One region of the Kumtagia sp. genome, then DNA from elsewhere that is predicted to be linked to it. Evidence: predicted binding sites of a transcription regulator. Region 1 holds the regulator's gene; each other region holds the start of a gene.
The links. Region 1 encodes PhoB, which activates phosphate uptake and scavenging genes when phosphate is short. Its sites were predicted from a motif close to TGTCATNNANCTGTCAT; they were not measured.
Positions count from the first base shown of each region.

Region 2: AC5JDC_RS01905 (RNA degradosome polyphosphate kinase) is a predicted target of PhoB. The motif match lies at 2,088-2,104, and genes of this name have one in related genera.
Region 3: phnF (phosphonate metabolism transcriptional regulator PhnF) is a predicted target of PhoB. The motif match lies at 2,016-2,032, and genes of this name have one in related genera.

Region 1 is NZ_JCACER010000001.1:68,571-73,339, forward strand. It holds gene pstA (phosphate ABC transporter permease PstA) at 1-358, shown strand, start outside; gene pstB (phosphate ABC transporter ATP-binding protein PstB) at 374-1,198, shown strand; gene phoU (phosphate signaling complex protein PhoU) at 1,221-1,928, shown strand; gene phoB (phosphate regulon transcriptional regulator PhoB) at 1,941-2,630, shown strand; gene AC5JDC_RS00320 (hypothetical protein) at 2,714-2,932, shown strand; gene AC5JDC_RS00325 (glutamine amidotransferase) at 2,942-3,664, opposite strand; gene AC5JDC_RS00330 (tellurite resistance TerB family protein) at 3,657-4,136, opposite strand; gene AC5JDC_RS00335 (heme biosynthesis protein HemY) at 4,151-4,769, opposite strand, start outside.
Region 2 is NZ_JCACER010000005.1:59,164-63,932, forward strand. It holds gene AC5JDC_RS01890 (TIGR02117 family protein) at 1-510, shown strand, start outside; gene AC5JDC_RS01895 (FAD-dependent monooxygenase) at 520-1,746, opposite strand; gene AC5JDC_RS01900 (zinc-finger domain-containing protein) at 1,769-2,017, opposite strand; gene AC5JDC_RS01905 (RNA degradosome polyphosphate kinase) at 2,168-4,390, shown strand; gene ppx (exopolyphosphatase) at 4,390-4,769, shown strand, end outside.
Region 3 is NZ_JCACER010000107.1:57,635-62,403, reverse strand. It holds gene recQ (DNA helicase RecQ) at 1-1,143, opposite strand, end outside; gene phnF (phosphonate metabolism transcriptional regulator PhnF) at 1,245-1,997, opposite strand; gene phnG (phosphonate C-P lyase system protein PhnG) at 2,099-2,554, shown strand; gene phnH (phosphonate C-P lyase system protein PhnH) at 2,554-3,165, shown strand; gene AC5JDC_RS28030 (carbon-phosphorus lyase complex subunit) at 3,169-4,278, shown strand; gene AC5JDC_RS28025 (alpha-D-ribose 1-methylphosphonate 5-phosphate C-P-lyase PhnJ) at 4,326-4,769, shown strand, end outside.

The sequences.
Region 1 (4,769 bases):
GTCGATCCGCTCGGCCGCGCTCGGGCTCGGCGCCTCCAAGACGCAGACCGTGTTCCAGCACGTGCTGCCGCTGGCCACGCCCGGCATCCTGACGGGCACGATCATCGGGCTCGCCCGCGCGCTCGGCGAGACCGCGCCGCTGCTGCTGATCGGCATGGTGGCCTTCGTCGCCGACTATCCGAAGACGCCGCTCGATCCGGCCACGGCGCTGCCGGTGCAGATCTACATGTGGGCGAACGAGGCCGAACGCGCCTTCGTCGAGCGCATGTCCGGCGCCATCATCATCCTGCTGGTGTTCCTCATGGCGATGAACATCACCGCAATCGTGCTGCGCCGGCGATTCGAAAGACGCTGGTAGACGGGGGCAGATATCATGAACATCATGAGCCAAGAGAAACTCGAAGAGGCGGTGAGCGGCGGTATGACTGCGAAGCCCAACGAAGTGATCAAGATGCAGGGCCGCAAGGTCGGCGTCTTCTACGGCGACAAGCAGGCGCTGTTCGACGTCGACCTCGACGTCCGGCAGAACCAGGTGACGGCGCTGATCGGCCCGTCGGGCTGCGGCAAGTCGACCTTCCTGCGCTGCCTCAACCGCATGAACGACACCATCGACTCGGCCCGCGTGACTGGCAAGATCACGCTTGACGGTGAGGACGTCTACGACCCGAAGATCGACGTGGTCGAGCTGCGCGCCCGCGTCGGCATGGTGTTCCAGAAGCCCAACCCGTTCCCCAAGTCGATCTACGAGAACGTCGCCTACGGACCGAAGATCCACGGGCTCGCCAAGAACAAGTCCGAACTGGACCAGATCGTCGAGTCGAGCCTCAAGAAGGCGGCGCTGTGGAACGAGGCCAAGGACCGGTTGAACGAGCCCGGCACCGGGCTTTCCGGCGGCCAGCAGCAGCGCCTGTGCATCGCCCGCGCCATCGCCGTGTCGCCGGAAGTGATCCTGATGGACGAGCCGTGCTCGGCGCTCGACCCGATCGCCACGGCCAAGGTCGAGGAGCTCATCGACGAGCTCAAGCAGAACTACACCATCGTCATCGTGACCCATTCCATGCAGCAGGCGGCGCGCGTGTCGCAGCGCACCGCCATGTTCCATCTGGGCTATCTCGTCGAGGAGGGGGCGACCGACAAGATGTTCACCAATCCCGACGACAAGCGCACGCAGGACTACATCACCGGCCGCTTCGGCTGAGTGGGTATTGAGGAAAGCTGCAATGGGCGAACATACCGTCTCCTCCTTCGACCAGGATCTCGAGCACATCGACAAGCTGATCCGCGAGATGTCGGACCTGGCGGCCTCGATGGTCCGCGATGCGATCCGCGCGCTGCTCCATACCGACGCGGCGGCGGCGCAGCGCATCATCTCGGAAGACGCCGTGATGGACGCCAAGCAGCGCGAGATCGACGACAGCGCCATCACGCTGATCGCCAAGCGCCAGCCGATGGCGCAGGACCTGCGCGCCGTGCTCGGCGCCATCCGCATGGCCGGCGACCTGGAGCGCATCGGCGACCTCGCCAAGAACGTCGCCAAGCGCGTCGGCGCGGTCGGCGAGGGCTCGACGCCGCGCGGCCTGTCGCACGGCATCGACGACATGGCGACGCTGGTGCTGGCGCAGATCAAGGGCGTGATCGCCGCCTATGCGGCGCGCAAGCCCGAGGACCTGCGGACGCTTCGCGTCGACGACGAGAAGATCGACCTCAAATACACCTCGGTGTTCCGCGAGCTCCTCACCTACATGATGGAGGATCCGCGCAACATCACCGCCTGCACGCATCTCCTGTTCTGCGCCAAGAATCTCGAGCGCATCGGCGACCATATGACCAACATCGCCGAGAACGCCTATTATGTGCTGACCGGCTCGCAGCTTCCGGCCAACCGGCCGAAGCAGGACGAGACGGCGACGACCGTGCTGGCCGAGTAGAAGCGAGGCGCGATGATCGCTCCAAAAATCATGGTGGTTGAGGACGAGGAGCCGCTGGGCGTGCTCCTGCGCTACAACCTGGAGACCGAAGGCTACCAGGTCGAGGTCGTCGCGCGCGGCGACGAGGCCGAGATCCGGCTGCAGGAGAACGTGCCGGACCTGCTGGTGCTCGACTGGATGCTGCCGGCGCTCTCCGGCATCGAGCTGTGCCGGCGGCTGAGGATGCGGCCGGAGACCGAGCGCCTGCCGATCATCATGCTGACGGCGCGCGGCGAGGAGAGCGACCGGGTCCGCGGCCTGGCCACCGGCGCCGACGATTACCTGGTCAAGCCGTTCTCGACGCCGGAATTCGTGGCGCGGGTGAAGGCGCTGCTGCGGCGCGCCAAGCCGGAGGTGCTGTCCTCCGTGCTCAAGGTCGGCGACATCGTGCTCGACCGCGAATCGCATCGCGTCTACCGCAAGAAAAGCGAGATCAGGCTCGGCCCGACCGAGTTCCGCCTGCTCGAATTCATGATGCGGCATCCCGGCCGGGTGTTTTCGCGCGGACAGCTCCTCGACAACGTCTGGGGCGAGACGATCTATATCGACGAGCGCACGGTCGACGTGCATGTCGGACGGCTGCGCAAGGCGGTGAACAACGGACGGATGCCGGACGTCATCCGCACCGTGCGCGGCGCCGGCTACGCCATCAGCGACGAATAGCCCCCCAACGAACCGCTCGCGCAATCGTTAGTATTTTGTTATCCACAATTCGCTAAACTTGTGCGTGTGATGTGGGGGCACACATGCAGACACTTTCAAAGCACCGGAACATTGCCGAGATGGACGCCTTCATCGAGGCGCAGGGCGGCATCAAGACCAAGCTCGTCGACCGGCGGGCGATCTACGAATCGGTCTCCTATCTGAGGAGCCACGGCTTCGACGCCGAAGAGGTCCAGCTCTGCCTGGTGCGCTATTTCTACGTCGATCTCGACCTGCTCAACGAGGCGCTGACCGAGCATTGAGGCTCGCGGTCAGCCGACCTCCGGTTTTCCGAACACCGTTTCGAGAAATTCCGCCAGCCAGCGCTTGAGGTGCATGTCCCAGATCATGCGGCCGCCGAGATGGTCGCGGCCGGGCTGCGCGCCCGGCAGCTCGAAGCGGTGCGCGCCGCGCACCACCCAGCGGTGCATCATCACCCGCGTCAGCTCGGCATGGAACTGGATGCCCCAGGCGTTGTCGCCGTAGCGGAAGGCCTGGTTGGGATAGTGCTCGGCGGTGGCCAGCAGCGAGGCGCCGGAAGGCAGCGAAAAGCCCTCGCGGTGGAACTGGTAGACCATCTCCGGCCAGTGCATCAGTTTCCTGCCGTCGTCGGTGGCCTTGAGCGGATACCAGCCGATCTCGACCAGCCCGTCGCGGTGGCCTTCGACCTTGCCGCCGAGATGGTTGACCAGCATCTGCGCGCCGAGGCAGATGCCGAGAAAGGGACGGTTCTCCTTCAGCGGCACGGCCAGCCAGTCGGTCTCGCGCCTGACGAAATCCTCGGGATCGTTGGCACTCATCGGCCCGCCGAAGACAACGGCGCCGGCATGGTGGACAAGCGTCTCCGGCAGCGCGTCGCCGAGCGGCGGCCGCCGGACGTCGAGTTCGAACCCCGCCTCGATCAGCATGTGGCCGACCCGCCCGGGGCTGGATGTTTCCTGATGCAGCACGACGAGGACGCGCGGTCGACCGGCGTCCGCCCCCAGCCTACTCATTCGATGGCGTGCCCTTGGCTCCTGGAACCCTGCGTGCCGCGTCCTGCCGCGCCAGGACGCGGTCGCGGCCGTCGACGCCGAGCAGTTCCGCCACCCGCCACAGCGTGTTGTCCTCGAGCTCGTGCAGCACGCCGTCGGCATAGACGACGTCCCACATCAGCCGGATGAAAGCGATGCGGCCCTCGTCGTCGAGATGCCGGTTAAGCACGCTGGTGAAGGCGTAGAGGTCGATCGCCTCGTGCTCGGCGTTCTCGCCGGCATTGACGAGATCGTCGAGCTCGCGCCCGCCAATGTGGTAGGTTTCGCCGAGCAGCTGCTTGATGCGGTCCCACTCGGCGTCCTGGCGCACGCCGTCCGCATCCATCACATGATACATCAGCGCCGCCGCGGCGACCCGCGGATCGTCGCCGCGCGCGGCGGTGCCGCCGTTGCGCGGCAGCTCCTTGAGGAAGGAGATCATGCGTTCGAGCATCGAGGGGTCACTCATCAGAACAGGCTGAAGCGCCGCCGGGGCTTGGCGGCCTCGTCAGGGTCGACGCCGGGATCGTCCGGCAAGGGCGGCTGCGTCGGTTCGCTTTCATCATCGACAAATGTGGTGTCTGCAAACGCCGGTGCAACCACGCCGGCGACGGCAGCCGGCTTCGCGGGCTGCGGCTCGGCCGGCTTGCGGTCGTTCGCCGGTTCCGGGGCGGGCGGCGGCACCGATTTCGGCGGCGCCGGCTCGGCCTGGACCTCGACCACCGGCCCGGGCGCGGGAACCGGAGCGGGCGCCTCCAGCACCGGCGGCTCGACCGGAGCGACCGGCGCTTTCTCTTCCTCGATCAGCGTGCCCAGCCGCTCGACCGGCACCCGCCACTCGAAGGCGTCGAGCCGTCCGCTGACCGGCGAGAACGGCGCCCATTTATCGGTCTCGAAGCCGTCGGCCACCCAGGCGGGATCGCGCGGCGCGCGCACCGCCCTGGCGAGCAGCTGGCGCACCTTGCCGACGTCGCCGGTCTCGGCTTCCTCGATATCGGCGAGCAGCAGCCACGCACCCTCGCGCGGCTGCATGCGGATCGCCGCCTCGGCTTCCTTGCGCGCCAGCCGGTAGTCGGCCGCGTCGAGG
Region 2 (4,769 bases), on a different contig from region 1:
ATCGCCGTGCCGGTGGACGACGAGGTGGTGGAGACGTTCGGCTTCCTCCTGCGCGACGGCATGCCGCTCGACGCGCCGGAGGTCAAGTATCTCGTGTTCGGCCGCGGCAGCCGCGAGTTCTACATCGCCACGCCGACCTGGGATCAGTTGCGGCCGCTGCCCCTGCTGCGCGGCCTGACGCTCGACCGCGCGGCCATGCACATCGACATCGCCGGCGCCATCGCCGAGCCGCATCCCGATGTCGCCGGCTTCGAGGTCGACGAGCGGCAGTTCACCGCGATGCTGGCCTTCATTCGCGACAGCTTTTTCGACGACGCCGAAGGGCCGCTGATCATTCCGGGCGTCGGCTACGGCCGCTTCGACAAGTTCTACGAGGCCGACGGCACTTTCACCGCGCTGCTCGGCTGCAACACCTGGACGGCCCGCGCCTTGCGCGAGGCAGGCATCACCACCGGCCTGTGGAGTCCGTTGCCGGCGACGCTGCGCTGGTCGCTCGACCTGTACAATTGAGGCCGGTGCTCAGCCGGGCTTGTTCTCCGGCCCGTAGAGCCAATCCAGATCGGCCATCAGCTTTTCGGGCGCCCGCAGGGCGAGCGCGAGATCGCGCGCCCGCGCGACCGGCCCAGCCGCATGCCAGACGAAGCGGTTGAAGGCGCCGCGCCGGGCGACGCGGCTGATGCGCGGGCGGCGTGACGCCTCCCAGTCCGCCAGCGCCTCGGCAAGCCTGTCCGGCCGCGCCGCGACGAAGGCGGCAAGCGTGTCCGCATCCTCGATCGCCATAGCCGCCCCCTGCGCGGCGAACGGCGTCATCGCATGCGCCGCGTCGCCGATCAGCGTGAGGCCGCCGGGATCGGTCCAGCGATGGTTGTCGTCGGCGGTATGGATCGGCCACGCCGTCCATGCCGCGTCGTCGTCGGCGAGCGCGGCGAGGGGGCGTGCCGTATGCTCCATCGCCCGGCGCAGCGGCTCCGGGTCGGTTTTGGCGGACCAGTCCTCGGCCAGGCTCCTGCCCGGCGTGAAGGCCACGAGGTTGACTTCGGCGCCGGCCCGCACCGGATAGGCGACGAGGTGAAAGCCCGGATGCAGGAAGGCGTTGACCGCGCTGCCGAGCGACAGGCCGGCGGCCAGCGGATGGTTGGCGGAGAGCGTACGGCGCCAGGCGACATGGCCTGCAAAGCGGCTCATGCCACCCGCCGGGTGCATCTTTTGGCGCAGCCCGGACCACACGCCGTCGGCGCCGACGACCAGCCGGCCCACGACGGTCTGCAAGGGACCGCCGTGCACGGCGTCGCCGGTTTGAACGGACGTCGCCGCGCCATCAGCGCCGGCCGTCATGCCGAGCACAGTGGCGCCGGTCTCGATCCTGATCGTGCCGTGGCGCGCGATCGCCGCCAGCAGTACCGCCTGTAGATCGGCGCGGTGGACGACCAGATAAGGCGCCCCCCAGCGCGCTTCCGCCTGCTCGCCGAGCGGGACGCGGGCGAGTTCCCGCAGATCCCTGGCACGGCGCAGCACGATGGCGGGCGGACGGACGGCGACGGCTTCGATGTCGCCAAGCACGCCCAACCGGCCGAGGATGCGCGTCGCGTTGGGGGAGAGTTGCAGCCCGGCGCCGATGTCGCGCAGTTCCGGCGAGCGCTCGAACACCCGGACGGGAAAGCCGCGTGTGGAAAAGGCGAGCGCCGCGGTAAGCCCGGCGATGCCGGCGCCGGCGACGATGATGTCGGACGGGTGGTCGACGGGCACCGCGGCCCCGCCGGGCCGTGGGTCAGGCTGCCGAACGCTGGTGGTAAAAGCAGCCGTCGGGGCGCGTCTCGGTCGCCTTCAGCGCCGGGTCGTAGCGGAAGAGCGTCGAGCAGTAGGGGCAGACCTTCTCGTCCTCGGCGCCCATGTCGAGGAAGACATGCGGATGGTCGAAGGGCGGATTGGCGCCCACGCACATGAACTCCTTGACGCCGATGTCGATCGCCGCATGCCCCGCGTCGTTCTGGAAATGGGGAATGGAACCGCCGGCCATCGCTGTCTCCTGAAAGTTCTGGCAGCCTCTTATCAGGCTCGATGCCGTCCGCCAATCGTCTTGCGCTTTCTGAAATCAAACTGTCACATTCGCCTGTCAGGAGGTAGGCTTGCCGCGTTAGGTGCGGGCGATAGCCGGGGTTTTGCCGCCATGAACGAACTGAGACCATTGCAGACCGAGTTCGCGACCGCCGAGGTGCCGGCGGGCGACGCGGCCGCGGGCAATCCCGACCGTTTCGTCAACCGCGAGTTCTCGTGGCTGCAGTTCAACCGCCGGGTGCTGGAGGAATCGCAGAACGATCATCATCCGCTGCTGGAGCGCGTGCGCTTCCTGTCGATCTCCGCCGCCAATCTCGACGAGTTCTTCATGGTGCGCGTCGCCGGCCTCGCCGGCCAGGTGCGCGAGGGCATCACGCTGCGCAGCCCCGACGGGCGCACGCCCGAGCAGCAGCTCGAGCAGTTGCTGCTCGAGGTCAGCCGCCTGCAGGAGGACCAGCAGACCAGCCTCGCCGCGCTGATGGTGCTGCTGAAGGCCGAGGGAATAGAGACCCTGACGGCCGAGGCGCTGACCAGGGAGGAGCAGGCCTGGCTGGAGGACCATTTCCAGGAGCAGATTTTTCCGGTGATGACGCCGCTGTCGATCGACCCCGCGCATCCGTTCCCGTTCATTCCCAATCTCGGCTTCTCGATCGCTCTCCAGCTGAGGCATCTGAAGGATCGCGAGGAGATGAACGCCCTGCTGAGGCTGCCGGTGGCGCTGAAGCGCTACATCCGGCTGCCGGACGGCAAGTCGGCCAACGGCAAGTCCAAGGTGCGCTTCATCCCGCTCGAGGAGGCGGTCGGCATCTTCATCGGCCGGCTGTTTCCGGGCTACGAGCTGCAAGGCTCCGGCACCTTCCGCCTCATCCGCGACAGCGACATCGAGGTCGAGGAGGAATCGGAGGATCTGGTGCGGCTGTTCGAGACGGCGCTGAAGCGGCGCCGGCGCGGCTCGGTCATCCGCATCGAGTTCGACGGCCGGATGCCGGCGGAACTGCGCGATTTCGTCGCCGGCGAACTCGGCGTGTCGTCGAGCCGCATCAGCGTCATCGACGGTCCGCTGGCGCTCGGCCAGATCTCCGAGATCGTCGCCGTCGCCCGCGACGACCTGAAGTTCGTGCCGTACAATCCGCGCTTTCCCGAGCGCATCCGCGAGCATCGCGGCGATTGTTTCGCGGCGATCCGCGAGAAGGACATCGTCGTCCACCATCCCTACGAGTCCTTCGACGTGGTGGTGCAGTTTCTGCGCCAGGCCGCCGTCGATCCGGACGTCGTCGCGATCAAGCAGACGCTCTACCGCACCTCCAACGACAGCCCGATCGTGCGCGCGCTGGTGGATGCCGCCGAGGCCGGCAAGTCGGTCACCGCGCTGGTCGAGCTCAAGGCGCGCTTCGACGAGGAAGCCAACATCCGCTGGGCGCGCGACCTGGAGCGCGCCGGCGTGCAGGTGGTGTTCGGCTTCCTCGAGCTGAAGACCCATGCCAAGATGTCGCTGGTGGTGCGCCGCGAGGACGGCCGGCTGCGCAACTACGTGCATCTCGGCACCGGCAACTACCATCCGATCACCGCGCGCATCTACACCGACCTGTCGTTCTTCACGACCGACCCGCGCATCGCCCGCGACGTCGCCCACATCTTCAACTACATCACCGGCTATGCCGAGCCTGCCGAGGAGATGGCGATCGCCATGTCGCCGCTGACGCTGCGCAGCCGCATTCTCAAGCACATAGCCGACGAGATCGAGCACGCCCGCGGCGGGCGCCCGGCGCGCATCTGGATGAAGATGAATTCGCTCGTCGATCCGACGGTCATCGACGCGCTCTACGAGGCGAGTCGCAACGGCGTCGAGATCGACCTCGTGGTGCGCGGCATCTGCTGCCTCAGGCCGCAGGTGCCGGGCCTGTCCGACAACATCCGGGTGAAGTCGATCGTCGGCCGTTTCCTCGAACACAGCCGCATCTTCTGCTTCGGCAACGGCCACGGCCTGCCGGACGACGAGGCCATCCTCTATATCAGCTCGGCCGACATGATGCCGCGCAATCTCGACCGCCGCGTCGAGACCCTGGTGCCCATCACCAATCCCACTGTGCATGAACAGGTGCTGGGCCAGATCATGCTCGGCAACATCATGGACAACCAGCAGAGCTTTGAAGTATTGCCTGACGGCACCTCGCGGCGGATCGCGCCGGACGAGGGCGAGGAACCGTTCAACGCCCAGGAATATTTCATGACCAATCCCAGCCTGTCCGGGCGCGGCGTTGCGCTCAAGAGCCACGCTCCCAAGCAGATCGCTCCGTTCCGTCGTCGCAAGAAGGCGGCTGCGACCGCCACCTGATGCAGTCGCAATCGCAGGGTCGGCTGCAGGATCGCAGTCCGGTCTCCATCATCGACATCGGGTCGAACTCGATTCGCCTCGTCATCTATGAGGGGATCGCCCGGTCGCCCACGGTGCTCTTCAACGAGAAGATGCTGGCCGGTCTCGGTCGCGGCATCGTCTCCACCGGCAAGCTCGATCCCGAGGGCGTCACCCGCGCCGTCGATGAGTTCCGCCGCTTCCGCGCCTTGTCGGAACAGGCAGGGGCGGGTGAGCCCTATGTGATCGCCACGGCGGCGGCGCGCGAGGCCGTCAACGGCCCGGATTTCATCCACCGGGCCGAGGAGATCCTCGGAACCGGCATCCGTGTGCTCAGCGGCCGCGAGGAGGCTCATTATTC
Region 3 (4,769 bases), on a different contig from region 1:
GGCAAGTAGCGCATTGAGCTTGGCGCGCTCGACGCGCTTGATATCGTCGCCCGCGTCGCTGCCGTCGATCATCCGGCCGCGCTGGATGACATCGGCCATGCCGTAGGCCATCCAGGCATCCGACGGCAGCCCGTCGCGCCCGGCGCGGCCTGTTTCCTGGTAATAGGCTTCGACCGAGCCCGGCAGATCGAGATGGGCGACGTAGCGGACGTTCGGCTTGTCGATGCCCATGCCGAAGGCGACCGTGGCGACGAGGCAGAGGCCCTCCTCCCTTAGAAAGGCGTCCTGATTGGCGTCGCGCACACCGCGGTCCATGCCGGCATGATAGGCGAGCGCGCGGATGCCCTGTCCGTTCAGCCATTCGGCCGTGTCCTCGACCTTGGCGCGCGACAGGCAGTAGACGATGCCGCTCGATCCCTTGTGGCGCGACAGGAAGCGCAGGAGTTGCTGGCGCGGCTGGTCGCGCTCGACGATCTCATAGGCAATGTTGGGGCGGTCGAACGACGTCGTGAACACCTCGGCGTCCTCGAGGCCCAGCCGCTCGATGATGTCCATGCGGGTATGCGGGTCGGCCGTCGCCGTCAGTGCGATGCGGGGCACGCCCGGAAAATGCGCGGCAAGATGGCCGAGCTCGCGATATTCCGGCCGGAAGTCGTGCCCCCATTGAGAGACGCAGTGCGCCTCGTCGATCGCAAACAGCGCGATCCTGGCATTGCCGATCAGGTCGCGGAAGCCGGGCGTTACGATGCGCTCGGGCGTGACGTAGAGAAGGTCGAGATCGTCGGCGGAGATCGCTCGGCGGACCTCCGAAAACTCTTCGCGCGTCAGCGAGGAATTCAGCGCGGCGGCGCGTACGCCGAGCTGTCTCAGGGCCTCCACCTGATCGCGCATCAGCGCGATCAGCGGCGAAACGACGATGCCCACGCCGCGGCGGCAAAGCGCCGGAACCTGGAAGCAGAGCGACTTGCCGGCGCCGGTCGGAAAAAGCACCACGGCATCGCCACCCGCCACGACCCGCTCGACGACGGCGGCCTGCTTGCCGCGAAACGCGGCATAGCCGTAGACGCGCTTCAGCACGGCAAGCGGATGCTCGGCGCCGTCACGGCCAATCAGCGGATCGAAAAGGCTTTGGGTCTGCGACATGGAATCGTTTTCGTGGGGCGACCGGTCTTATGGCACAAATCCCGCGGCACGAGGCAACATACGATAGCGAAGGCAGGAGGGGCCGCAAGGCAAGGCGCCGCTCAAACAGCTGCACGTCCGGTTCCGACGACCAGTTCGACGCGATCGGCCGGGAACCGCGTCACCGAATACTGGATCGGCGTGCCGGACAGGTCGGCGTTGAGCGCCCGGGTGACGATGACGATGGCGCCGGGCGCAAGCCGCAGCTCCTGCCTGTCGACCTCGTCGGCGTGGCGCGCCTCTATTCCGGTCGAGGCGCGGCGATAGTCGGCGACGCCGCAGGCCGCCAGCGCCTCGGTGATCGAACCGGTCGTTGCATAGATGTCGGCGATCCCCGGGAAGCGTTCCGCGTCGAACCATGAGGTGGCGCGCGACACCGGCACGCCGTCGGCCGTCCCGAGGCTCTCGATGCGTATCGATCGAGCCCCGGCCTCGAGGCCGAGCGCCGAGGCGATCGGCTCGCGCGCCGGCTCGATCATCGCGCTCATCATTTCGCTGCGCGTCTCGCGCGCCTGGTCGTGCAGGCCGGCGGAAAACCGCGTGCGCTCGCCGATCGGGTAGATCAGCCGCTTCTGGCGGCGGACATAGGTACCGCGTCCCTGTTCCGATTGCAGCACGCCTTCATGCGCCAGCGCCGAGATCGCGGCGCGCACCGTATGCCGATTGACGCCAAAGCGTTCGGCGAGCCGGGATTCGGGCGGCAGCCGGCCGTTCGCATCGGCCAGCCCGGTCGCGATGCCGTGGCGGATGCCGTCGGCGATCTGCCGCCACAAGGCGACGCCGACACCACGCTGAAGCCCTGACCTCTTTTCCATTCCGGCCGCCTGCCCGTTTGTCATCCGCCCGTCATGCGGACGCGCTAGGCATGGGTTAACTTATCGTGTTGTCTAGATCAATATACAAATTGAGAATGCCGATGGAAGCAGAAGCCCACATTGCCGCCCGGAAGAACCGCATGTCGGTTCTGGCGCGCTGCAAGGCCGGCCGGCTGCAGGAACTATGGGACAGGCTGGGCCTCGATCCCGCGCACAAGACCCTGCGCGATCCGGAATCCGGCCTGGTCATGCTGCGCGGGCGCATCGGCGGCACCGGCGAAGCCTTCAATCTCGGCGAGGCGACGGTGACGCGCGCCAGCGTCAGGCTGGAGGACGGATCGGTCGGCCATGCCATGGCGCTGGGACGCGACGGCACCAAGGCGCGGCTTTCGGCAATCATCGACGCGCTCTGCCAGAATCTGGAGACCGCGGCGCTGATCGACGCGGAAGTGGTCGCGCCGATGCAGGAGGAACTGGACCGGGCCGACGAGACCCGCCGGCAGCAGACGGCCGCGACGCGGGTCGATTTCTTCACCCTGGTGCGCGGAGAAGACTGATGCAAGCCGAGGCGCACATGCTCGAGGGCGGGTTCGCCGAACCGGTGCTGGAAGCCCAGGCGACGTTCCGCGCCGTCATGGATGCGATGGCGCGACCGGCCGGCATCGTGAGAATCGGGCCGAATGCGACACCGCCCGCGCCGCTGACGCCGCTGGCCGGCGCCATTGCATGCACCTTGATGGATGCCGACACACCCGTCTGGCTGGACCCTTTGCTAAGCGGAAGCGAAGCGGTTCGGGCCTGGCTGGGCTTTCACACCGGCACCCGCTTTGCCAGCGCGCCGGACGAAGCCACCTTCGCGCTGTTCGGCGATCCGGCCGGCATGCCGCCGCTCGACCAGTTCGCGCAGGGCACGCAGGAATATCCGGACCGCTCGACCACGTTGATCCTTCAGCTCGAATCCCTGGAGAGTGGGCCTCCGCTGACCTTCCGCGGGCCGGGCATCAAGCGTGAAGCAACCATCGCCCCGCGCGGCCTGCCGGCCGATTTCGCCGCGCAATGGGCGGAGAATACGAGGCGCTTCCCGCGCGGCGTCGACCTGATCCTGACGGCCGGCGATGCGCTCGCCTGTCTGCCGCGCTCGGCGCGCCTCGTAGAGCAGGAGGGCTGAGCCATGTATGTCGCCGTCAAGGGCGGGGAAGCCGCCATCGACAATGCCCATCACCTGCTGGCCGACCGCCGCCGCGGCGACCGTTCGGTGCCGGCATTGACGCTGGACCAGATCGCCGAGCAGCTGGCGCTCGGCGTCGATCGCGTGATGAGCGAGGGCTCGCTCTACGATCGCCGGCTGGCGGCGCTGGCGATCAAGCAGGCGCGCGGTGACCTGATCGAGGCGATCTTCCTGGTCCGCGCCTATCGCACGACCCTTCCCCGCTTCGGCTACGCCGAGCCGGTCGACACCGGCGCCATGCTGATCGAGCGGCGGGTCTCCGCCTGCTACAAGGATCTTCCCGGCGGACAGCTGCTCGGCCCGACCTTCGACTACACGCACCGCCTGCTCGACGAGGAACTGGACGGCGATGCCGAAGTGGAACCGGGCCGCCTGCGCATGGGCGCCGAAGAGCCGGTATCGCGCATCGCCGACATCCTGGGCGCCGAGGGTCTGATCGAGGAGGACCTCGACCCGTCGCCGCTCGAAGAGCCGGGCGACATCAACCAGACGCCGATGGAGTTTCCGCTGTCGCGCGCCATGCGGCTGCAAAGCCTGTCGCGCGGCGACGAAGGTTTTCTCCTGGCGCTCGGCTATTCGACGCAGCGCGGCTACGCCCGTTCCCACCCCTTTGCCGGCGAAATCCGCATCGGCGAGGTGGAGGTGGAGGTCTTTTCGCCGGAGCTCGGCTTCGCCGTGCCGGTCGGCCGCGTGCAGCTCACCGAATGCCAGATGGTGAACCAGTTCAAGGGATCGGCCAAGGCGCCGCCGCAGTTCACGCGCGGCTACGGCCTGGTCTTCGGCCAGTCCGAACGCAAGGCGATGGCGATGGCCCTGTGCGACCGCGCGCTGCGCGCCGAGGAGTTGGGCGAGGACATCGTCGCGCCGCCGCAGGACCAGGAGTTCGTCATCTCCCACTGCGACAACGTTCAGGCGACCGGCTTCGTCGAGCACCTGAAGCTGCCGCATTATGTCGACTTCCAGGCCGAGCTCGGCCTCGTGCGCTCGATGCGCGCCGAACACGCGGAGCCACGGGACGAGAGCCTCCCGGACATGAAGGAGGCGGCAGAGTGAACGCGCCCACCTACAACTTCGCCTACCTCGACGAGCAGACCAAGCGCATGATCCGGCGCGCGATCCTGAAGGCGATCGCCATCCCCGGCTACCAGGTGCCGTTCGCCAGCCGAGAGATGCCGATGCCCTATGGCTGGGGCACCGGCGGTGTGCAGGTCACGGCCGCGATCCTCGGGCCGGACGACGTGCTGAAAGTCATCGACCAGGGCGCGGACGACACCACCAACGCCGTGTCGATCCGAAAATTCTTCCAGCGCGTCGCGGGCATCGGGACGACGACCAGCACCAGCAACGCGACCATCATCCAGACCCGCCACCGCATTCCCGAGCAGCCGCTGCATGAGGGCCAGGTGCTGGTCTACCAGGTGCCGATCCCCGAGCCGCTGCGCTTCCTCGAGCCGCGCGAGACCGAGACGCGCAAGATGCATGCGCTGGAGGAATACGGGCTGATGCATGTCAAGCTCTACGAGGACATCGCCCGCAACGGCCAC